Regions from separate parts of the Arthrobacter sp. TMP15 genome, predicted to be linked through region 1. Evidence: riboswitches for the same ligand, from Rfam matches in the RefSeq annotation. Region 1 holds a riboswitch; each other region holds the start of a gene.
What was found. Region 1 has a riboswitch for cyclic di-AMP ahead of AAFM46_RS03175 (NlpC/P60 family protein). Riboswitches for the same ligand answer to the same signal wherever they lie in the genome.

Region 1 (7,763 bases):
ACAGCCCAGACTCTGCTGGCGATCAACCAAAAGGATGGCTTTGACTGTCCCGGCTGCGCCTGGCCAGAAGCAGATAAGCGCCACACAGCCGAGTTCTGTGAGAATGGGGCCAAAGCGGTAGCGGAGGAAGCCACAAAAAGGCGCGTGCCGCCGTCGTTCTTTGCAGAAAATTCTGTGAGTGAGCTACGCGACTGGGACGATTTCCGGCTTGGCCAGCAAGGGCGGCTGACAGATCCGATGTTTTTAGCCGAGGGTTCCGATCACTACGTGCCGATCTCGTGGGAGCGGGCCTTGGGGTTATTGGCCGAAGAACTGTTAACCCTGGATGACCCCAACGAGGCGATTTTCTACACGTCTGGCCGCACCTCAAATGAGGCAGCGTTCCTGTACCAACTGATGGTCCGCGGGCTGGGCACAAACAACCTGCCTGACTGCTCAAATATGTGCCATGAATCCAGCGGGTCGGCGCTGAGCCAGACCATCGGTATTGGCAAGGGGTCAGTTTCCCTTGAAGACATTTACAAGTCTGAACTGATCCTAATCGCCGGACAAAACCCCGGCACCAACCACCCACGCATGCTGACTGCGCTGGAGAAGGCCAAGAAGAACGGGGCGGTGATTGTTGCCATCAACCCGCTCCCCGAAGCCGGGCTGATGCGCTTTGAGAACCCGCAGACACTTCGCGGACTGGCGGGTGGGGGCACCGCGCTGGCCGACGATTTCCTGCAAATTAAACTTGGCGGCGACCAGGCCCTTTTCCAGGGCTTGGGGAAGTTTCTCCTTGAAGAACAGCGCCGGCCGGGATCTCCCCAATTCGGCAGGGTCTTTGACACAGCTTTCATCGACACACACACCACCGGGCTTGGCGAGTATCAAGAACAACTCGAGCAGGTCACGTGGGCGCAGATTGTCACCGCTACGGGTCTGACCGAGACGCAAATCCGAACAACCGGTGAGCGTTTATTGGCCTCCAAAGCCACTGTTGTTTGCTGGGCCATGGGTCTGACCCAACATAAACACTCAGTTGCCATGCTCCGCGACGTGGTGAACGTACTGCTGTTGCAGGGCAATATCGGCAAACCAGGAGCAGGGGTGTGCCCTGTCCGCGGCCACTCAAATGTTCAGGGCGACAGAACCATGGGCATTTTTGAGCGCATGCCCACATCCTTCCATGATGCCCTGGACCGCGAGTTTTCTTTTGCCTCACCCCGCCCCGATGGTTTCGACACGGTAGCCGCCATAGAGGCCATGCGGGATGGAAAAGCGCGTGTCTTTGTGGGTATGGGCGGGAACTTTGTTCGGGCCACCCCGGATTCGGATGTCACCGAAAAGGCTCTGAACAACCTTTCACTGACTGTTCAAATTTCCACCAAACTCAACAAGTCCCACCTGATCACCGGCAGGCAGGCACTGATCCTGCCCACCCTTGGCCGCACCGAACGCGATACCCAGGCCAGCGGCGAACAACGCGTCACCGTGGAGGACTCCATGAGTGCCGTGCATGCCTCGCGCGGGCGTCTTGCTCCTGCCTCGGATAACTTGCGCTCGGAAGTAGCCATAGTGTGCCAGCTTGCCAAGCTACTTTTTGAAACGGACGACGGCGGCACACGCCCGGGTGCCCCTCTCACCGATTGGGGCGCCCTGGCAGGGGATTACAGTTTGATTCGCGCCCACATTGCCGCGGTGGTTCCCGGATTTGAGGACTTTGAGGCGAAGATCAACAAGCCCGGCGGCTTCATTTTGCCGCATGGTCCCCGTGATTCACGGACGTTCACCACCCAGTCGGGCCTGGCCCATTTCACCGCCAATGAACTGCAATATCCGCTGGTTCCAAAGGGGCGACTGCTACTACAAACGCTGCGCTCTCACGACCAGTACAACACCACTATTTATGGCAAGGACGATCGCTACCGCGGCATCAAGAACGGTCGCCGTGTGGTGTTTGTTAACCAATCTGACCTTGATTCGCTCGGCATTGCCGATGGGTCAATGGTTGATCTGGTCTCGGAGTGGAAGGACGGCGTAGACCGTAGGGCGCCTGATTTTCGAGTGGTGGCTTACTCAACCCCGGTTGGCTGCGCGGCCGCCTATTACCCTGAAACCAACGTGCTGGTCCCCCTCGACTCCAAGGCCGATGTTAGCGGCACACCCACGTCAAAGTCAGTTGTGATCAGGTTGGAGCCGCTCACAACCCGTTGAGGTTGGCACCCCCTTCGTTCCTCCGGGGTGTCATCACCTCCAATCTCAACCACTAAGGGGCGGATCTCACTTCCAAGGCAGGGGCATTGCGCTAACGCTCTCCCCCATTTTGGTGCCGTGCGGCGGGACAACCATGACGCCGTCGGCCATTGAAAGTCCACGCATCATGGCGGAGTCGGTGTGCACGCACGGTGATGCCAGCCCGTAAACAAGTCTGTAGGGCATGAGGCGGGTAGGCCCTGTGAATGGCTTCACGGGCGAACCACAGGCGACTTCTGTCAGCGTTGGCTGCGGCAAACTTCCCAACCTAGCCAGCAGCGGTGCGCCCAGGGTCATCAGGCCGATCATGGCCGCTAACGGATTTCCTGGCAAGCCGACGATGAAGCGCCCGTCGGGCAGTTCAGCCAACAGGGTGGGGTGTCCTGGGCGCATGGCAATCTGCGGAATGTGGAAGGTCCCGCCCATTGCGCTGATGGCCTCCCGCAGGAAGTCAGCACTTGATTTACCTGTGGCACCGGTGGTGATGATGACATCAGCTGGATCATCCTCGTCATCCAGAAGTGCTGCAAGCATCGAGTTCAGGGTGTCCCCTGCGCGCTGCAATCCAACAACAGTGCCACCCAGCATGGTGACAACAGCTCCGAGCTGGGGGGAAAATGCGTCGCGCACAAAGCCCGGTGCCGGGATTCCGGAGAGCACAACTTCATCGCCGGTCAGGACAATTTTTACTGCCGGTTTTCCAAGCACGTGAAGCTCATCCAGACCACCAAGGGCCGCCAGGGAAACGTGAGCCGGGTTCAAGGTTGTCCCTGCAGATATCAGGCGTTCACCGGCTTCTGCTTCCTGCCCAACTGGCCGAATATGCTGGGAGTTTTTTGGTTCGCCGGGACGGGCAGCATCCCCGCGAACCAGAACCGGTAGACCGTCGTCATCGATGGATAGTTTGGCGGCCTCACTACGTAAAACCGATTTGGCGCCGCAAGGAATCAAGCCGCCTGTGAGTATAGGGACCGCTTGCCCCGGAGCCAGGCTGTCCCCCTTTTTAGCAATGATCCACGGCGGACTGCCAGCAACAGCCCACCCGTCCATGGCTGATGATGCGTAGTGGGGCATGGCATGACGAGCTAAAACATCTGTGGCAAGGATCCGTCCCACGGCTTCCGCCAGCGGAACCGTGTGCGCTGCCAGCGGCACAGCGACGTCCCACGCTTTCTCGCGGGCCTGGTGCCATGTGTGCGGCAAAATAATAGCGGTTGCCGCGGAGGCACTCTCCTCCACCGGGACGCTCTCAGCAGGGCTCTGTTCGGCATTTGCCGCTCCAGTGTGTTCCACGATGGTGATGCTATTTACCGGTGGCTGTTTCGGCGCTGCCCTCAACGGGCCCTGGTGCCTGCTGCGCCGCAAGCTCCTTGGCCATTCCCAACGCTGCCTTCATGGCCGCATCCTCGCTGGCCTGGCCTGATCCGGCAGCCAGCCCAGCGGCCAGCCCAGCCACAAAAGTTGTTAATGGGGCTGCCGGACGCACGATTGAGTGGGCGGCCACCCCGGCCACGTTCAAGACGGCATGGATATCTACGTCAATATCGGCAATCTCAAAGGCTTCAAGTAGCTTTTGCGTCCAAACCTTCAATATCTCGTCTTGATTTTCCACGTGCTAACCTTTCGCATCCGGTGGCCCCGCAACGATCCCTTGCGCGCGGGCGTCCTCCCAAGTATCTATATCTGCCGTCAGACCCGCGGGCATGACACAGTCGTTGATCTTTACAGTAGCAAGCAAGGAGAAAACTGACGCGTTCTCTAGCCGGTGCGCCGCTCGCGCCGCCGCGACCGCAGCCCGAAGGGAAGCCAAGGGGTAGATCGCGGCCAACGGCTGTTTGCGACCCCCTGTCACGGCCATGACACCTTGATCTTCATTGCATCGCCTCAACGCTGACAGCAGCAACCGCACAACTTCACTGGCGTGGGGCATATCGCAAGCCAGGATCAACACATGGTTGGAGCCGGACGCATCGCCGCTGCGCTCTTCCAAAACTGCCAGACCGGCCGAAATACCCGCGGCGGGACCTGCATACGGGGGGTCCTCTTGCACAGTGACTACAAAATTACGCTGCTGCGATCCAGCAAGCCAGCCAACTACCTTCTCCACAGGGCCTACGACGGCGATCATCGACTGGGGAGTCATCGCTTGTACCGCTGCATCGAGGGTGCGCACCAGCAGGGTCTGCCCATCTCGCATGAGCCCTGCCTTGGGGACACCGCCGAGTCTTTTCGATAAACCCCCGGCCAGGATCACTGCTTGCATGCTCTGCGCATTCTGTTCTTTAAGATGTCCATGGAGTCATGCTAACTGGCTGCTGGTAGATGCCGCTGAGATGGGTTCAAGCACGAGAACGGCAAAAAGAAGAGCTTAAAACAATGAACCCCGTCCGTGGACGGGGTTCATTGGGCAAAAATGTTCTTTAGTGACCCATCGCGATGAAGACAGGACCTGAGCCAACGTTGGCGGAGAATACGGCTGTTGTGAAGCCGTTCCATCCACCGTGTACGGCCTGGCCGTTGCCAATGTAAACAGCGATGTGGGCAAGGCCCGCGCCACCGTCTGCGTAGTAGATCAAGTCACCTGGCTGGGCTTCGGCAGCAGAAACCGTGCGGCCCAAGCTCAAGTAACCAGCGGGCCAGCCGTGGAAGTTAATTCCTGCGGCAGCCAAAGAGTTGCTGGCTAGCGCTGTGCAATCCTGTGCAACACCAAGCTGGGCAAGTGCGGCGCTGGCGATGGTGGCGCCAATCCCACTCTTTGCAACAGGTACGGGTGCTTCTTCAGGAGTATTTGTAGTTACGGTCGGAGCAGCTGCTGGTGCAACTTCCGCGGCCGGAGCAACATTTTTTGCTGGTGTTGCAACAACCTCGTTGCTCTGTGCCTCTACAACTGCCGGCGCTTCAACAACAGGAGCCGGGGTGGAGGTGATGGCGGGAGTGGCGAATGAAATCTTCACCGTTGATGCTGCCGTGATAGCGGAAGCGAGTTCCGTGTTCAAGGACAACGTCGTAGCACCGTCAGAAGCACGCTCCACAGTGGGAGTTGCCGCGTTTGCTGCGATGCCGGATGTCAATACCAGACCAGAAGCTGCTGCGATTACGGCGGCCTGACGGCCAACTCCGCCGACGTTGGAGCTGACGGCTTTCGTAAGGCTGGAGATCGAGCTGGTCTTAACAACCTCGGCGCGGTGGCGCCCGAGGGCAGTGTTTGAAGCCAAGAAGGATTCCTCTCCCAAAGCCTGCGAGGTAAGCTGTCGGATTCGGATGGGAGTCACCCGGCCGCTCCACGTTCACACATCTAAAGAATCATTTCTTTATTTGTGACTAAACGCTTCGCGGCTTCACCCCTAGGACTTTTGCTTGACGCGAAGTCCGATTATTGGTTCCCCCGCCCCTGCCAGACGATTGATACGAACGGACCATGAGTAGTGGCAGAGCTAGGCAATCGACTCACGGACGCTGACTTGATTCGAAGTCGGCGCGATTACGACGGTACAACAGATTTTTCCCAATGTCACGTTCAGGTCACGGTCTTGTGACTAAAACGTAACTAAATGCCCCCTGTGGAGGAATTAAAGCCAGCCCATGGGGTCAACTGGTTCGTCATTGATGATTACTTCAAAGTGCAAATGGGGCCCTGTAGAGGCGCCCGTGGAGCCGCTGAAGCCCACAAGCTCTCCGCGCTCAACATGCTGGCCAACCTTCACGGCATTGGCGCTCATGTGGTTGTAGGACGTTGAAAGTCCATTGCCGTGATCCACCACTACGCGGTTGCCGCCACCATACTGATGCCAACCCGAGAACGTCACGGTGCCGCCGGCCGCTGCAAGAACTTCATTCCCGCTGGCTATGGCAAAGTCTTGGCCCGTGTGCTGTTCACCCATCTGCCCGGTGATGGGACTGATGCGCCCACCGAAGGGCGAGCTTGTCACCAGGTTCTTCAGTGGTGCGCCAAGAGTTCCCTTGGCTGCCTGCGGGGTGACATTGGAGGCGTTTACCTTCAGGGTCTCCTTGAGCATGCCATCAGGATTCAGGGCACTGGCAACCTCGGGTGAGGCAAACGTGATGGGGATTTCCGCACCCGCCGTGACAGCGGTCTCCACTGATACTGCGGAAGAGGCAACAGTATCAATCTGGTGGGCGTCAAGGGCCTGAGCGGAAGGCAGAGTGACAGCCAAGACTAGGCCGGTGGCAGCCATGGCCATGCCAACTCTTTGGCCAGTTCCACTTGCCGCATGAACACGCAGCAGGTGGGCGACCGAAATATTTGAGGGCGAACTTAAACGCTCTGCAGCAATTGCTTCGCGGCGGGTTCCCGGTGTGGAAACAAGCTCGTGAGTTACCGACGGTGACGCGCGACGACGTCCCCGCTGTTTAACTTCTGACACTAAAGACCTCTCTGTAAAACACCTGCGAAGTTAGCTGTCGGATTCGGATCAGAGAGTAAATCTTTTGATCCGGCCCATGCTCTTGGCACACTTTCATGCCTGGCACTCTCTAAAGAGATTGGGCCAGAATGGTGTGCTGCTTTCGAATGTGGGCTTCACCCCAAGGCAGACTGGGTTGTCTGCCGAATGTGGTTCCCCCGCCCCTGCCACAGTGATTGCCGCCCATTGTGCGAAGGCAAGGTTCGGTGTCGCACAATGGTAACGCTTTGATTACGGCGTTGAAATAATACTATACGGTACGACCGGCAAACGTAACAATTTCGTTACCTAGCTTGTCAATAATTTTTACTCAGACCATGGAACTCTAGCTCATTGCAACGAAGACGTGTGAAGCAACTTCAGGCGGCAGTTCCAGGGCTCCCTCAATACCAGGGACGCGGACGGAGACGTATTCCCCCACCTGGGCCAATGAAATTCGCGCTCCGGGACGCAAGCCGCCTTCATCGAGCTGAAGCAACAGCTCCGGCTCAACCTGGATGCGTTCAGAAAGTCTGTGGATCACAACCTGCTGTCCGGGGGAATACGTTGACATGGCCTCTACGAGGGTGACGAGCCCGGCTGCAAATTGCGGCGCAACTTCACCACCCAGCTCCTCTAACCCCGGAATCGGATTTCCGTAGGGTGACTCATTGGGACGGCCAAGTAAGTCAAACAGTCGCTGCTCAACCCTTTCGCTCATCACGTGTTCCCAGCGGCAAGCCTCCTCATGGACGTAAGCCCAATCAAGACCAATCACATCAGCAAGGAGCCTTTCAGCCAGCCGGTGCTTGCGCATCACGCGGGTAGCCTTGTCCCGACCGACAGGTGTGAGCTCTAAATGCCTATCCCCAGAGACTACAACCAAGCCGTCGCGCTCCATACGGCCAATGGTTTGTGAGACGGTGGGGCCCGAATGGTGAAGACGTTCGGCAATGCGTGCCCGCAGTGCCACGATGTTCTCTTCCTCCAGCTCAAGGATGGTCCGCAAATACATTTCGGTCGTGTCAATCAGATCAGCCACGTCAGCATCCTCCTGTTATAGGGCGAGTTTGGAGCAAGGACTTTTATCTCTACGTTAGCCTGATTGCAGCGATCCCGAGA
Region 2 (7,763 bases), 340 kb from region 1:
CCCACAATGTAAAGCATCCGCATGGTCCTGCGCCGCGCAGCCAGCAGAGCCGCGGCAAGCGTCCCTACGGCCATCACGGACCCCAGTAGCCCATACTCCCCCGGCCCCAAGTCGAACACCGTGGTGGCCATCAGTGCATTGATGATCTGGAAGTTCATCCCGAACGTGCCCACCATAAACACCAGCACCATGATCATCATTAGATCGGGGCGTTGGCGAATATACGCCAGCCCCTCGCGAATCTGCCCTTTGGCGCGGGGTAGGCGGGTTGGCGGAACTAGTTCGTTGGTGCGCATTCTCCACAGCGAAAAAATCACTGCTACGAAGCTGGCACCATTAATCAGGAAGGCCGGGCCCGTTCCCACAAGGGCAATAACAAGTCCCGCTACGCCAGGGCCGGCAAGGCGGGCCAAGTTGAAGGAAGCGCTATTAAGTGCGACGGCGTTGGGCACGTCCTCTTTAGCGACCACCTCAGAGACGAATGCTTGCCGTGACGGTGCGTCAAAGGCGCTGGCCACACCCAGTAAGAGGGCCAGAACATACACGTGCCAGAGTTCCACGGTGTTCGTGACAACTAATATACCCAACAAAAAAGCACACACACCCATGCCTGTTTGGGTGATCAGCAGCAGCTTACGTTTGTTGACCCTGTCACCCAGCAGCCCCGCATAGGGGCCTAAAAAGACGATGGGAAGGAACTGAAGACCGGTTGTGATCCCTGCGGCAGTTCCAGAGTTATTGGTCAGAATCGTCAGCACCAACCAGTCCTGGGCCACGCGCTGCATCCACGTTCCAATGTTGGAAACAAGTGCACCCGTGACCCAGAGCCGGTAATTGAAAACTTTGAGCGCTCGAAACATCGAACTCATCTATGCGCTCATCTCCTGAAGAATCAGTGCCGCCTCATGCAATGTCTGTCGTTCCTGGGCGGTCAGGGCAGCTACTCGCTGAGCCAACCAGGCCGTCCGCTTGGAGCGTGCACGTAGCAAGGCCGTGGAACCTGAATCAGTGATCTTCACCAACACTTGCCGCTTGTCCAACGGATTTTCTTGTCGGCTCACAAATTCGGCCGCGGTTAACGCATTGACGATCCGCGTCATCGAAGGGGCCTGAATCTGCTCCGCAGCGGCAAGCTGTCCCACCGTCTGGGCGCCACCCATGACTGCGGCGAGAACCGAGTACTGTCCGGGGCTAATTTCCTCCGAGGCTGCCTCCGCCCGCAATCGCCTTGAGGTCCGCATGACGGCGATCCGCAGTTCGGCAGCCAGCGGCCCTGCGCCGATGCCCCGCCATTCATATGGCGCGTACCCGGGCATCCCCGCTTCCCCCGAGATACTGGGCACATCAGCGCCCGGGGGCAAACTTTTTGTTGTCGATCTTGTTGTGATTGGTCCTGTCATTGATGTTCAACTGCCTAAAGAAAAGGGTAAGTAATACCTGCCTTAAGCATAGATCGTTAGCATTGCTAAGTAAATGACGAATTGCTCACCCTAATACAATGGTCGTTACCAAAATGTGACACTAGCGTCTCGTTTCCGTTACGCTCACTAAAGTGCCCGCCGAGCCGACTTTGGCTCTTGGCACTGATGGACGGTTCGCCGAGCTCTGCCGCCGCCCATTTCCCTCCACTAATCAATGGCAGAGACGGGGAACCCAATTTTTTCGGGCCCTTACCCATATGGCAGCCCTTGGGGTTAAGCCAGCGCGGTGCTAGCAGCATTGAAAATTTGCGTCTGGGCACTGCGCGGCCGGATTCTCTAGTCCGTTCCCGACAGCTCACCTCGCAGGCGTAGAGAGGCTCCAACATGTCTGCTGCACCGCAGCGCGGCCGTCGCCGCGCCGAATCAAAGCGCCCAGTTTCCGCGGTTTCCGCGGTGAGCGCCACAGCCAAATACATGGCTGCTGTGGCTGTTCTTGGCGCGGTCTTGGCCGGTGGCGCCGTCGCCCAACAAGTGGGAGCAGCAACGCCTGGTGGACAGAACCTGGCCGGTGTAGTTTCATCAGCAAGCAACTCCACGCCAGCACCATCGGTTTCTGCCCCGCTGGATGCAGCCATCAGTTTCTCAGACCTGAACATCAGCTCAAGCACTTCCGCAACGCCATCCGGAGCCGCGCTTAAGGCCCAAGCCAATGACGTTAAGACAGAGGCAACAGGGAAGGCGGAGAAGGAGCCGGCGGCCTCGCCAACAGCGGCTCCTGCTCCGGTGGATGACCCCGCAGCCGCCCAGTCTTACGCTTCAGGTCAGCTGGGCTCCTTTGGCTGGGGTGCCGATCAGATGAGCTGCCTGACCCAACTCTGGGAACGCGAATCAAGTTGGCTGACATCCGCGGAAAACGCTTCCAGTGGCGCCTACGGCATCGCACAGTCGTTGCCGGCAAATAAAATGGACAGCACCGGCAGCGACTGGGCCAGTAACTACCAAACCCAGATCCGTTGGGGACTTGGCTACATCCAAGCGCGCTATGGGTCCCCGTGTGCCGCATGGGGACACTCAAACGCAGTGGGCTGGTACTAGGCTTCAGTCGTTTCCAGACCCCCACACGAAAAAAGCCGCCGGTTGCGGTTTCGGCCACCGCGCGCGCGGTGGCCGAAACCGCAACCGGCGGCTTTTTTCATCCGGAGCAGGAATGTGGACTAATCCACGACTCCGTAGAGACGGTCACCGGCGTCGCCAAGACCGGGCACAATGTATGAATTTTCGTCAAGGCCTTCGTCAATCGAAGCCAAAACTACGTGGACGTTGTCGCGACCACCATGGGCGGCTTCCAACTTAGCCAGTCCTTCGGGTGCGGCGAGCAAGCAGATGCAGGTGATGTCCGCAGCTCCACGGTCAAAGAGGAACTTGAACGCCTCGATCAGGGTGCCGCCGGTGGCCAACATCGGATCAAGAACGTAGACCTGACGACCGGTGAGGTCTTCGGGGAGGCGTTCGGCGTACGTGATGGCCTCGAGTGTTTCCTCATTGCGCGCCATGCCCAAGAAGCCCACTTCGGCTGTGGGCAGCAGACGGGTCATGCCCTCAAGCATGCCAAGACCGGCACGCAGAATTGGTACAACAAGGGGCGTTGGCTTGGCCAAACCAATGCCAACTGTGGAGGTTACAGGCGTCTCAATATTGACCGGCTCCACCCGCACTCCCCGAGTGGCTTCGTAGGCCAGCAGGGTCACCAATTCCTCGGTGAGCTGACGAAAAACGGGTGACGGAGTGTTCTTGTCTCGAAGGACCGTCAACTTGTGGGCAATAAGCGGATGATCCGCAACCAGTACGCGCATGAATAAAAGCTACCATTGAGCCGTGCCCAACACAGCGAAACCTCACCCAATCGAGATATCCACCACGGCTTTACATGCCCGTTGGATGGACCTTGCCCTTGCCCAAGCACGGCTGGCTTTGGAGACAGCGGATGTGCCGATAGGGGCTGTCGTCTTGGGGCCCGACGGCGAAATCCTGGGTTTGGGGCGTAACGAACGTGAAGCACATGGAGACCCCACAGCTCATGCCGAGGTGCTCGCAATCCGTGAAGCTGCGGCGAAATTGGAGTCGTGGCGGCTGGCCGATTGCACCTTGGTGGTCACCTTGGAGCCGTGCGCCATGTGCGCCGGGGCGATTGTCTTGGCGAGGGTGCCGCGCGTGGTTTTTGGTGCCTGGGATGAAAAAGCTGGCGCAGCAGGATCCGTCTTCGACGTGTTACGTGAACGTCGCCTAAATCACTGGGTTGAAGTGTTCCCGGGGGTGCGTGAGGACGAGTGTGCAGCTCTGTTGAAGGACTTTTTCAGCGGACACCGGTAGCTCCGCTGCCGAAAACACTGCGCCGGGGAATGCCAATGTGTCAGGGAGTCACCACGAGCTCCAGTGCTCGCAGTGCGCAGGAAACCCGCTGAATAGTCTCACTGCGCAGATCAAGGCCTACTCGATTGTTTTTCCCGGTGTCATCACACCAGTCCAGATCATGCGGAGCTGCCGAAACGAGCCAAGTGCCGGGGACGGCAGAATCCGGCACTTCAAAGCGATAAGTGAACCCGCCGGCGTCGTTCATGGGAGCTTTACGGTCCCAAACCAAGTTCCCCACGCTGTCAAAAACCTCAACCTTCACCTGTGCACCTTCGCCGTATTGGGGATCACAGGTTGCATCATTTGCGGAGATGGTGACGGGATCGCCGGGGCTGGCCGTGTCCGTGCTCAGGAACAATGGCGGGGGCATGCAGGGCTGCGAGTCACGTTGCCAAGGGTGGTCTGGTGAACACCCTGCCCCCAGCAAGCGGACGGCAGAGACCGTGAGAATCGCTGTTAGCTTCTGCATCATGAGGACCCCTCTTCCGCGGCGTTGAGCGCGTCAATCCGCTTTTGTCTGCTGGTGGGCGAGTCGAGGCTGAAGGAACGGAAATCGCCCAGATCTTCGCGAATGAACGCCTCAACCTCTTGGATTCTTCGCAGTACCACTTGTATAGGGGCGCCAAAGAGCCAGTGCTCAATGCGTTCCGTGCCTGGATCATACCTTGCCCGGATCATACTGCCATAGACCAATGATTCGCCCTCGGTCCACAATCGGATGATCGGTTAGGTCTGCTTGGAGGGCCAGTGTTGCGCGGAGCGGTTTCAGTCCGCGATCTTCTTGGGCAAAATTATCCGCTGCGTTGCGGCGCAGCAGGAACAATTCCTCGGTCCCTGCCAGCAGCTGGATTTGTTCCTGCTTCGGGACCGGCAAATCAGCTGCGGCGTCAACATCTTCGGCCACCATCCACAGACCATGTGCTTCCTCAGCGCCGGCGTCTGCGAGCGCAACCTTAGTCTGGGCAACGGTGAAGCCCGTGAACCACTGGGTCTGCTTCAAAGTTGCCCCACCGGTCCAGCCCAGATATTTTTTCAGCAGCTTGGCCCGGACTTGTTCCGGGGAGTCCTGCGTAGGCATAGCGCTGTTGGTCAAGCCGCCCGTTGACAGGGACCCGGCGGATTCGACCGTCAGCCTGTAACAGTCCCAGCACTGTGGGCAGCGTTGTTGAGACGCCCTTCTTCTTACCCTGTTCACCCAAATTACGCACGGCTTCGCCGAGCTGCGCTTTGAGTTGCTGGGGCTCCAGCGGACCACCGGCGTTCTGTAGCAACCGGAGGGTTTGCCTCTCCAGCGCGTGGACTTCCGCGCGTGCGACGGCGAGCTTGTCCAAGACCTTCAGCGTCGCCTCTGCTGCCCCTTGGCCCAGCGTCAACGCCCAGGCAAAGTCCTGCGCACCCAGTACATAGGTACAGCCGCGCGCTGGGGGAAGTTCAAGAATGTTCAAGGCAGCGACGTCTGCATCCACCTGTTCGCGGCGGATGCCCGCGCGGGCGAACAGGCTCAGGTAGGGATTGGCCCCGCCCACGGACCGGGCCCACCCTGCGTGTGTAAGAACCGTCGCGGGACTACTTCCTGCAAGTGAACCGTCGAGGCCTTAGTTTGCGCCAGCTCCAGGCACCCAGCGCTGCACTGTCCATAGGCCCATCTTGCACCATGTGCACCCACACCGGCAGTTCCATTTTTGTTGTTGGGCCATGTGCCGGTAAGGTTGACGCGTTGGTGACGTGTCCGAGCGGCCGAAGGTGCAACACTCGAAATGTTGTTTAGGTGAGAGCCTAACGTGGGTTCAAATCCCACCGTCACCGCCATTTGGCAAAACCCCTGCTTCCCTTTTTATAAGAGCAGCAGGGGTTTTGTTTTGCCTGAGGACAGGGTCATTGGCCGCTAACCCGTCATTGGCGTAGGAGCGGCACTGCGGCGCTCCTATTTCCAACCCGCCAAGGAGAAACAGACCAGCAATACAGGGAACACTCGGGTACCACCCAGTGAACATCGGGTTGCGTGCCAGAGGATAGGGTCATGGAACTTTCAACTCCGCCCAAGCTCATCCGGGCCGATGGCGAACCTATCCGTGCCCTCGTTGTAGATGACGAACCCGAGCTGGCCGACCTCATGCGCCGCGGTCTGGAAATCACGGGCTGGGACGTGGCCACGGCACACGACGGCTTTGAGGCGCTGAAGATTGCCCGCGAATTTTTTCCCGACGTGCTGGTTCTTGATGTCATGATGCCTGGCATGGATGGGGTTGAACTGCTGAAAAGAATTCGCACCATCTACCCCGAGATACCGGCACTTTTCCTGACCGCAAAAGACGGAGTTGCCGATAAATTGACCGGTCTGGCGGCCGGTGGCGACGACTATGTCAGCAAGCCCTTCAGCATGAAAGAAGTGCTTCTCCGGCTACACAGGATTGTCCAACGATCCGGCATCACAGCCCCGCAATTCGCACTATTGACGGTGGGTGACTTGACCCTTAATAAGGACACCAAGGCCGTGCAACGTGCCGGCGTGGACATCGCCGTGACAACCACCGAATTTGAGCTGCTGAAGTTCCTGATGGAAAACCCACGCCATGTTCTAAGTAAGGCACGCATCCTTGACCGCGTGTGGAACTACGATTTTGGCGGCCAAAGCAACATTGTTGAGCTTTATATTTCCTACCTGCGCAAGAAGATCGACGTCAATCACGAACCCATGATCCACACCGTCAGGGGTTCCGGTTATGTGATCAAGCCATGTCCCTAGGAAACGCACCTACCAAGGCCAAAAGGCTCCTCCAGCCTGCCTCCTGGCGCCTAAGTACCCGTCTAGTGGCTGTCATGATGGGACTGCTGACTGTCATTTGTGTTCTGGTTGGCATGGTCAGTTATGCAGCCCTGAGCATGACAGTAAACAGCCAGTTGGACTCCACCCTGACGCAGGCGGCCGTCCGCACAACCGCCTTTTACACAAGCTCAAGCACCAGCGGGGCACTGCCTGATCCGCTGAATGCCCGTGCCACCAGCGCCGGTCAGGTGAGCGCGGTCTTGAGCAACGGCGTCGTACATTATGCCGGAATTCTCTCCAGCTCAGGCACGCGGCAGCAGCTGACAAATGCCGACGCCAACATTCTCGCCGAGCTCTCAACCAACGGCGATTTCAGCAGCCGCACCCTGTCCATCGGGGAATACCGGCTGCAAGCCCAGGCAATCCCCAATGGCGACATCCTCATCACGGGCCTGCCTCTGGCCGCCACCGAGCAAACCCTCTCCACGCTGGTGCTCTCGATTGTGCTTGTCTCCGTGGCCGGGCTCATGGCGCTGGGGTGGGCTGGAACCGTCATCATCCGCCGCAACATGCGCCCACTGGGTCAGCTTTCGGAAACTGCCACGAAAATTTCAACGCTAAGGCTCGACGCCGGAGAGGTTGCCTTGGGCCCTAGGGTTCCCGATACGGCTGCCCACCCCGGCACTGAAGTGGGCAATGTGGGAAATGCGTTTAACGCCATGCTTGAGAATGTATCCAACGCCCTGGAAGCACGGCAGCGCAGTGAAACGAAACTCCGGAGATTTGTGGCTGATGCCAGCCATGAATTACGCACACCGTTGACAGCAATCCGCGGCTATGCGGAGCTATTGTCAATGACCGAACCCCTCAGTGCGGAGGGACAAACAGCGTTGGGCCGGGTGCAGGACCAATCGGTGCGAATGAGCCGTCTCGTGGAGGACCTGCTAACGCTTGCCCGGCTGGATGAGGCGCAACAGTCAACCAACGGTATGGACACCTCCACAAAAACCATGGGCGTCCCCACCACTGTCAATTTGAGCCCCCTTGTCATGGAGGCCGTGCGTGACGTTCAAGTCTCCACCCCCAGCCACCACTGGAGCATCGCCGTGCCCAATGAGCCGATGGAAGTCATGGGCGGGGACACCGAACTGCGCCAGGTCCTG
Region 3 (7,763 bases), 200 kb from region 1:
ACTGGCCTTCGTCTACTGCTTGGGCCTCGGCATACCGTTCGTCCTAGTGGCCCTGGGACTGGGCTGGGTCACTCGTGTCCTGGGCCTGGTACGCCGGCACATCCGCGTGGTCAACATCATCGGGGCAGCCATACTCATCGCCCTGGGCCTGATGATGGTCACCGGCCTATGGATGAGATGGATCTATCAATTGCAAAACCTCGCCGGCACCTTCATCACCCCCGTCTAACCGGCCACCAACAAAAGGATTTCATTATGAACACCACCCCCACCCGGCGCTCCTTCCTAGGACTATCCGTGGCCGCTGCAGCCATGGCCGCACTCAGCGCCTGCACTCCCCCACCGGCTGTGTCCGGCGCGAACCGGATACTGCCCACGGATGTATTGATCGCAGAGATCGAAACCGCCCGCGCCGCCACCGGCACAACCATCACGGCGACGCTGACCCCGGCAGCGCTAACCACCACAATGACAGGCAAGACCATCACCACCGCCGGATACAACGGCTCCCTCGTGGCACCAACCCTGCGCGGCACAGTGGGCGACCAGCTCAACGTCACTCTTGCCAACAAGCTCACCGAGCCCACCAGTGTGCACTGGCACGGCCTGGCCCTACGCAACAATGACGACGGCGTTCCCGGCCTCACCCAGGACGCCTTCGCCCCCGGGTCCCAGAACGGCTACGACTTCAAACTTCCCCACCCCGGCACCTACTGGTACCACTCACATGTGGAAATGCAGCGCGAACAAGCTCTCTACGGGGCGCTCATCATCGATGATCCCAACGAGACACTCGTTTATGACAAAGAGTGGGTGATCGTCCTTGACGACTGGCTCGACGGCATCACCGGCACCCCCACCGATGTTCTGAAGGAACTTTCCCACGGCATGGGCACAGGTAGCGGTGGAATGAAAGGTATGGACCACGGAAACACGAACCAAGGAAAAATGGACCAAGGCGGCACCATGGACATGGGCCACATGCTCATGGGTGCCTCCAGCGACTTTTTGGGCGGCGACGCCGGTGACGTCGCCTACCCCTTCCATCTCTTCAACGGCAAGGACCCAGGGAATCCGGAAACGTTCGCAGCCAAACCGGGTGAGAAGATCCGTCTGCGCATCATCAACGCCGCAGGCGACACCGCCTACCGCGTCGGCGTCCCGGGCCAGCAGCTGACTCTGACCCACACCGACGGGTTCCCCATCCAGCATGCCATGGTCGACGCCGTCGTACTTGGCATGGGCGAACGCATCGACGCCCTCCTGACCGTCCAGGACGGCTACACACCGTTGCTGGCACTGGCTGAAGGGAAAGGGCAGATGACCTACGGGCTGATCTCCACCGGGACCGGGACAGCGCCGGCCCGGGACAGCCTGCCCAGCACCCTGACCGGCACAGCGGTCGACGGCGGTCAGCTCACCGCAGACCCCTCCGTGATGCTGCCCACCAAGAAGCCCGACCGGGTCCATGAAGTGCACCTGACAGGAGGGATGATGAAGTACGACTGGGGTATCAACGGCCGCCGCTTCGACATGACCAAGCCATTTGAGAACGCCTTCGACCTCAAAGCCGGAGAACGGGTGGAAGTGAAGTTCATCAACGACACCATGATGTGGCACCCCATGCACATCCACGGGCACACCTTCCAGATCGGGACCAAAGGCGCCCGCAAGGACACAGTCATCGTCCGGCCTATGGAAACCGTGAGCGTCCAATTCGAGGCGGACAATCCGGGCCAGTGGCTCTTCCACTGCCACAACGCCTACCATGCCGAACGCGGCATGATGGGCGTCTTCTCCTACCTCAGCTAAGGCCCAACCATCATGAATCCCACAACACTGACCACCGCGTTCCTTCCGTCCCCCACCGTGGCGGCTTTCCAACTCGGACCGCTAACCATCCGCTTCTATGCCCTGTGCATCCTGGCAGGAATCATCATTGCCGTCTGGCTCGCCGGACGGCGATTGACCGCCCGGGGCGGAACACCGGGGGTGATCCTGGACATTACGATGTGGGCGGTCCCCTTCGGCATCGTCGGCGGACGCCTCTACCACGTCATCACGGACCCCGAACTGTATTTCGTGCCCGGGAAAAACCCTTGGAACGCTCTGAAAATTTGGGACGGAGGCCTGGGTATCTGGGGCGCCGTCGCCTTGGGCCTGCTCGGTGCCTATATTGGCTGCCGCCGCCACAATGTCCCGTTCACCACCCTGATAGACGCTGCCGCTCCTGGTCTGCTGATCGCCCAAGGCCTAGGTCGGTGGGGGAATTGGTTCAACAACGAACTTTACGGCGACCCGTCCACGGCACCGTGGAAACTGCAGATCCACCAGATGGACTTCACCACCGGCCGCGCGGTCCTCGACAATGCCGGGACACCCGTGGTGCTCGGCTACTTCCAACCAACATTTCTCTACGAATCCCTGTGGTGCCTAGCCGCCGCCGCAGTACTGCTGATCCTTGACAAAAAATTCCGTCTCGGTGCCGGATCCGTGTTTGCGCTCTACGTTGTTTTCTACACATCCGGACGGTTCATCTTCGAACTGCTGCGCTCCGACTATGCCAACACCATCCTGGGACTACGAGTCAACACCTGGGTCTCAGGCCTGCTCTTACTGGCCGGGGCTGCTTGGTTCCTCGCTGCGCGCCGCAAGCCACGCTCCAGCGTCAATTCCTCAACCGTAAATCCAGCGGAGCCCACCAGTTCCCCCAACGACGCTGTGAAGCCTTCAACCCCGGGATCCCCCCATGAGTGATGCCAGTGACCGTCAGGCCGAGCGCCAGATAAAAGTCAACGCCGTGTTGGCCGCGCACCGGAGCAAGCAACGTAAGCGGAACATGTTCGTCTACGGCGGCTTTGGCCTGCTGGTCATCGCTGTCATCACCATCGTCACGTTCGTCATCACCGGCTCAGTTCAGACCCGAAGTGCCACGCAGGAGGCTGCCAAGAAGCCCATTGCCGGCGTCGAGACCTACTCGAACCTGACCCGCAACCACGTCCAAACTCAGGTGGGCTACCCGCAGGTCCCTGGTGTCGGCGGTGACCACTCGGCGACCTGGACGAACTGTGGCATATACCCGGAACCTGTCAATGAAGAGCGGGCTGTCCACTCCCTTGAACACGGTGCAGTGTGGATCACCTACAAACCCGGGCTTTCCCCAGCGGATTTGGGGACGCTGACAACACTGGTTAAGAACAAGCCTTATGTCCTGCTCAGCCCCAACCCGGAGCAGACCTCCGCTGTCACCGCCTCCGCGTGGGGCATCCAACTCAGCGTCCCGAACAGCGAGGATACCCGCCTGCCCATCTTCATCAAGGCGTACGCCATGGGCCCACAAACACCCGAGCCCGGGGCTGCCTGCTCCGGCGGCACCAACGGCTGACCCCACCACACCTCTAAGGAGACACACGCCATGACTAAGAACCTCCCTGGCAGCGACGCTGCGAAGGACTATCGGCACCACCGCTTTTTGGTCCGAATGGGACAACTCATCATAGCCGTCGGGATCCTGGTGGGACTCTCCCACTGGATCGCCCACGTCGCCATCACTGGGGGCCCACCCGGCATCCAAGACCTCTTCATCGGCTATCCCACCGCCGCAGTCCTCATGATCCTCGGAGCCGTTCTTGCCGGACGGGCCACTCCCAAGAAACGCTGACGGATGACCAGAGAGGCCGGCTGCCTGGTGGCAGTCGGCCTCACCGGCGTTTGGCGCCGTGGAGTTGGCTAGAGGTACGGGGCAGGATTGACAGTTTGGCCATTTTCCATTACTTCGTAATGCAGGTGGCAGCCGGTGGAATTCCCTGTTGTTCCGACGCCGGCAATCTGCGCACCAGCACCGACCGTCTGGCCAACGCTGACAGCGATGCTATTTAAGTGGTTGTACGTGCTCTGAATACCGCCACCATGGTCAACAACAATGCGGTTGCCGCCACCGTACTGGCTCCAGCCCGCCTCCGTCACCGTGCCAGCACCAGCGGCGAACACCGCAGTTCCGCATGCAGCACCAAAGTCAATACCCGTATGCATTTCCGCCGCCGCGCCTGTCAACGGATTGGTGCGGTATCCAAATGGAGAGGTCACCGTCAAAACGGCCAGAGGCGCGCGCAGCCCGGCGGCCGGTTGTTCAGCCGGGGCTTGTGGCGCAGCAGCGCCCAACAGCGCGGACTGATCTGTAGCGGCCGGCTTTACCGTATCAGCGAGCGAGACCGGAGGTGCAGGCTTGCTTGACACCAAGGGCCTGGCAAAAGTCACCACAACATCCTTGTCGGCAATCACTGCCTGCTGCGACGTATTCGCAGCCGCAGGAGCCCCTGCGGTGACCGCCGGTGCCAAGCGGTGGGATTCGGCATGGGCCACCGGCAAAGCAGTCAGGGCAATGGCTCCGGCTACTAAGACGACACCTATCTGCTTGCGGCCTACGCCGCCTCTGAATCTCGACTCGATTCCGGGGGCCCAATGGCGCCCCGGCAATGAGGGCGAAGATTTGGTGGACGTGGCTCTACGGCGGCCATGCTGGGGTGCGGCAGACAAAATGGCAATCCTCTCGACGCCGGCGAAGTTAGCTGTCGGATTCGGGCGAGGTGCCTGCCCGGCCCGCCCAACACACGCATGTGAGATCCATGATGTGTCAGGTGGGCTTCACCCCAAGGCGCACTATGGCGCCGATGGTGGTTCCTCCGCCCCCGTCAAGAAGCTGAATAGTCGCGGTCCGCCGACGGGGTTTGGCGAAGCGGCACACGAACATACCCTTCTGGGGTATGTATTTTTATTAGCTTAGCGGACATCGAGCCAAAAGTTATAACTTCGTTACCTATTAATTGTGGGCACCATTGCCATCGTCAGTTTCTCCACGGTCCGAGCCAAGGCAGTGCATACTGTCGCCTCTTGCGGTTCGATAAAATAATGGCCAACTCAGGTACCGGCCGCCGATAAGGAAAAACTAACCTTACCCCCGCACCAGTAATGCCGTACTGGATGGCTGAGAATCAATGCAACCTGCCAGTCACACCCCACGTCAGGCGGCCCTTGTGGCAGCCACATGATTCCATTTTGGCCCCGTTTAATGGCCTACCTTCAAGGCCCCAACACCAATACTGGCTAACTAACACGCATCCACTAAAACGGCGGCCATCTGGAACCTGCTGGCGTTGTGGACGCGGACAAAAAGTACTTCTGAGACGGCGGGGACCACGGCACCCTTGGTTTCGGCCAGGTTCTTCTGACGGTTAGCGGCAAATCGTGCTGTGGCTGCTGGCAGAAAGGTGCGGATCGGTGAGGTCCGCACCTGTGCCAAGTAAGACTCGAAATCGACTGCTTTAGACAGCGCTTCCTACTTTTCTGCGACCATCGGGCGGGGGACGTTTTGATCACGCTCTTTGCTCCGAAGCCGCCGGGTCTCATACCTTCCGGCGGGTGCCGGATATTGGTAAAACACTGGCGGCGATGGCTGTCAGATCTCTGGCCGGCCCTAGAGGAGGTGAGCCGCCGGCCTGCCAGAGAGCAGTCAGTGTCCGGCGTAGGGGCAGACCGCGGACGGGGACGACGACGAGCCGGTGCAGGGCAAGGTCGTCACGGACGGCCAGTGCACTGAGCACACCGGGGGCTGTGCCAGCGGCAATAGCGGAGCGGACGGCCGCTGTTGTTGATAGTTCCACCAACGGTTCCGCTAGAGTCTCGGCTCCGGCGGTCGTGAGCAGGTGCTCAAGCACATCTCGGGTGCCGCTGCCGTGTTCCCTGGTCACCAGTGCTGTTGCTGCCAGTTCCCTTGTTGTGACGGGTGTCCGTCGCCTCGCCCAAGGATGCTCCGGCGCGACAACCAAGACCATCTCGTCGTCTTGTACCGCGGCGGCGCTCAGGCCCGGGGGAAGGTGGGGGCTTTCGATGAAACCGAGGCTCGCATGTCCGGTGCGGACCATAGCCACGGTGGATTCACTGTTGCCCACCGTCAATTCCACGACCGTGGGAGTGAGCCCCAGACTCTCCTGCTGCCGGCGCAGTGCAACCAGCCAGAGCGGCACAAGATGTTCAGCGATTGTCTGACTGGCTGCGATCTTCAGCTGACGAGCGGCGTCGGATCGGAGCGAGGCTATCCCAGCATCGAGCCGCTCCGCGGCGGCAAGGACCTCCGCAGCCCACCCCGCGACTAGAACACCGGCCTCTGTGAGGGTGGATCCCCTCGGGGTCCGGGTCAACAGCGCCGACCCGATCTGGGACTCCAAGGAACGCATCCGAGAGGAGACGGCCTGCTGAGAAAGCCCTAAGTGTTTCCCAGCAGCAGAGAGAGATCCTAGCTCATCAACTGAAGCGAGCATTTCCAAAGCGGAGAGCTCCGGTATCCGAGGACTGAGCATTGAGGATTCTCCTTCAAAAAGAACGCTTGTGATACAAGTCAGGCTTGTAGCCTAACAAGTCTATGCCCCCTACTGCGGCAGCTCCAAGACCGGGATCATGGAAGACATGGGAACAATGCTACTGACCACCGAACAACACCACACCACACCACAGGCACTGCCCTTGGGAGGACGTACTACCGGCCGTCGTGTCCTGCGCCTGTTGGAGAGGCCCTCTGACCTGTTTGCGAACCTGACCCCGAACTGGTTCGCATCCATCATGGGCACCGGGATCGTCGCGACTGCCGCTGCGACGCTTCCCTTGCAGTTCCCCGGCTTACGCACCGGCGCCACGCTCGTCTGGGCCCTCGCGTCATTGCTGCTTATCCTGCTGACCGCCGCGACAGGGGTGCACTGGCTCAGGCACCGAGAGACTGCCAAAAGCCACCACTGGAATCCTGTGATGGCGCATTTCTACGGCGCACCTCCGATGGCGCTGCTCACCGTCGGGGCCGGGACCCTGCTGCTGGGCAAAGATATCCTTGGCGAACAGCTGGCGCTCGGCATTGATGTAGTGTTGTGGACCGCCGGGACCGTACTAGGTCTGGCCAGCGCCGTCGCGATCCCGTATCTGCAGTTCACTCGTCATGAGGTCAAACAGGACAGCGCGTTCGGTGGCTGGTTGATGCCAGTGGTCCCACCGATGGTCTCAGCTTCTACCGGAGCGCTGCTGCTGCCGTACGTCCCGGCCGGACAGGCACGGATGACGCTGCTGATGGGCTGCTATGCGATGTTTGGAATGAGTCTACTGGCCTCGATCATCATTATCACCTTGATTTGGAGCCGGTTGGCCGAACATAAGATCGGGGCCGCTGCGGCAGTCCCCACTCTGTGGATCGTTCTGGGTCCACTAGGCCAGTCCATTACTGCCGCGAATCTGCTGGGCGGGAATGCCCACTTCGCCGTGTCCGGGACCCTAGCCCGGGCGATGGAAGCCTTCGGCGTCCTCTACGGGGTTCCAGTCCTAGGCTTCGCACTCATGTGGGCAGCCCTCGCAACCGCCATCACCATCCGCACCGCCCGCCAGGGCTTACCATTCTCCCTAACCTGGTGGTCCTTCACTTTCCCCATCGGAACCTGCGTCACCGGATTGACCGGCCTCGCTGCCCACACACACCTGGCCCTGTTCGAGTGGATGGCCGTCACCGGCTACGCCGTCCTGGTAACCGCCTGGATCATCGTCGCCGCCCGAACCTTCCACGGCAGCATCCTCGAAGGCACCCTTCTCCAAAAGCCCGCAACGATCACCCGGTAAGAGAACCCAAGGTTCCCCTCCGGAACAGATCCTAACTCAGCTTGAATCCGAGGTTTGGTTCTACCGAAGTGAGACGTGCGCCACGAGGCGCCTGTTGTTCGAATGGAGGTGTG

Region 2: linked by a shared signal. The riboswitch ahead of AAFM46_RS01725 (transglycosylase) and the one ahead of AAFM46_RS03175 (NlpC/P60 family protein) in region 1 are both predicted to bind cyclic di-AMP.
Region 3: linked by a shared signal. The riboswitch ahead of AAFM46_RS02335 (M23 family metallopeptidase) and the one ahead of AAFM46_RS03175 (NlpC/P60 family protein) in region 1 are both predicted to bind cyclic di-AMP.

The regions. Positions count from the first base shown of each region.
Region 1 covers NZ_CP154262.1:718,804-726,566, reverse strand. The annotation lists gene AAFM46_RS03195 (FdhF/YdeP family oxidoreductase) at 1-2,199, shown strand, start outside; gene AAFM46_RS03190 (molybdopterin molybdotransferase MoeA) at 2,266-3,531, opposite strand; gene AAFM46_RS03185 (DUF6457 domain-containing protein) at 3,542-3,850, opposite strand; gene AAFM46_RS03180 (NTP transferase domain-containing protein) at 3,854-4,501, opposite strand; gene AAFM46_RS03175 (NlpC/P60 family protein) at 4,659-5,453, opposite strand; cyclic di-AMP (ydaO/yuaA leader) riboswitch at 5,458-5,656, opposite strand; gene AAFM46_RS03170 (M23 family metallopeptidase) at 5,808-6,623, opposite strand; cyclic di-AMP (ydaO/yuaA leader) riboswitch at 6,626-6,881, opposite strand; gene AAFM46_RS03165 (metal-dependent transcriptional regulator) at 6,988-7,683, opposite strand.
Region 2 covers NZ_CP154262.1:377,517-385,279, reverse strand. The annotation lists gene AAFM46_RS01735 (MFS transporter) at 1-869, opposite strand, end outside; gene AAFM46_RS01730 (MarR family transcriptional regulator) at 870-1,400, opposite strand; cyclic di-AMP (ydaO/yuaA leader) riboswitch at 1,603-1,802, shown strand; gene AAFM46_RS01725 (transglycosylase) at 1,806-2,516, shown strand; gene upp (uracil phosphoribosyltransferase) at 2,636-3,274, opposite strand; gene tadA (tRNA adenosine(34) deaminase TadA) at 3,297-3,791, shown strand; gene AAFM46_RS01710 (hypothetical protein) at 3,832-4,305, opposite strand; gene AAFM46_RS01705 (hypothetical protein) at 4,302-4,511, opposite strand; partial or broken gene AAFM46_RS01700 (crosslink repair DNA glycosylase YcaQ family protein) at 4,492-5,299, opposite strand; tRNA gene AAFM46_RS01695 (tRNA-Ser) at 5,553-5,642, shown strand; gene AAFM46_RS01690 (response regulator transcription factor) at 5,854-6,579, shown strand; gene AAFM46_RS01685 (HAMP domain-containing sensor histidine kinase) at 6,570-7,763, shown strand, end outside.
Region 3 covers NZ_CP154262.1:521,969-529,731, reverse strand. The annotation lists gene AAFM46_RS02360 (cytochrome c biogenesis protein CcdA) at 1-229, shown strand, start outside; gene AAFM46_RS02355 (multicopper oxidase family protein) at 256-1,812, shown strand; gene lgt (prolipoprotein diacylglyceryl transferase) at 1,825-2,757, shown strand; gene AAFM46_RS02345 (DUF3105 domain-containing protein) at 2,750-3,385, shown strand; gene AAFM46_RS02340 (hypothetical protein) at 3,416-3,661, shown strand; gene AAFM46_RS02335 (M23 family metallopeptidase) at 3,730-4,536, opposite strand; cyclic di-AMP (ydaO/yuaA leader) riboswitch at 4,542-4,743, opposite strand; gene AAFM46_RS02330 (hypothetical protein) at 5,108-5,299, opposite strand; gene AAFM46_RS02325 (LysR family transcriptional regulator) at 5,403-6,356, opposite strand; gene AAFM46_RS02320 (TDT family transporter) at 6,454-7,650, shown strand.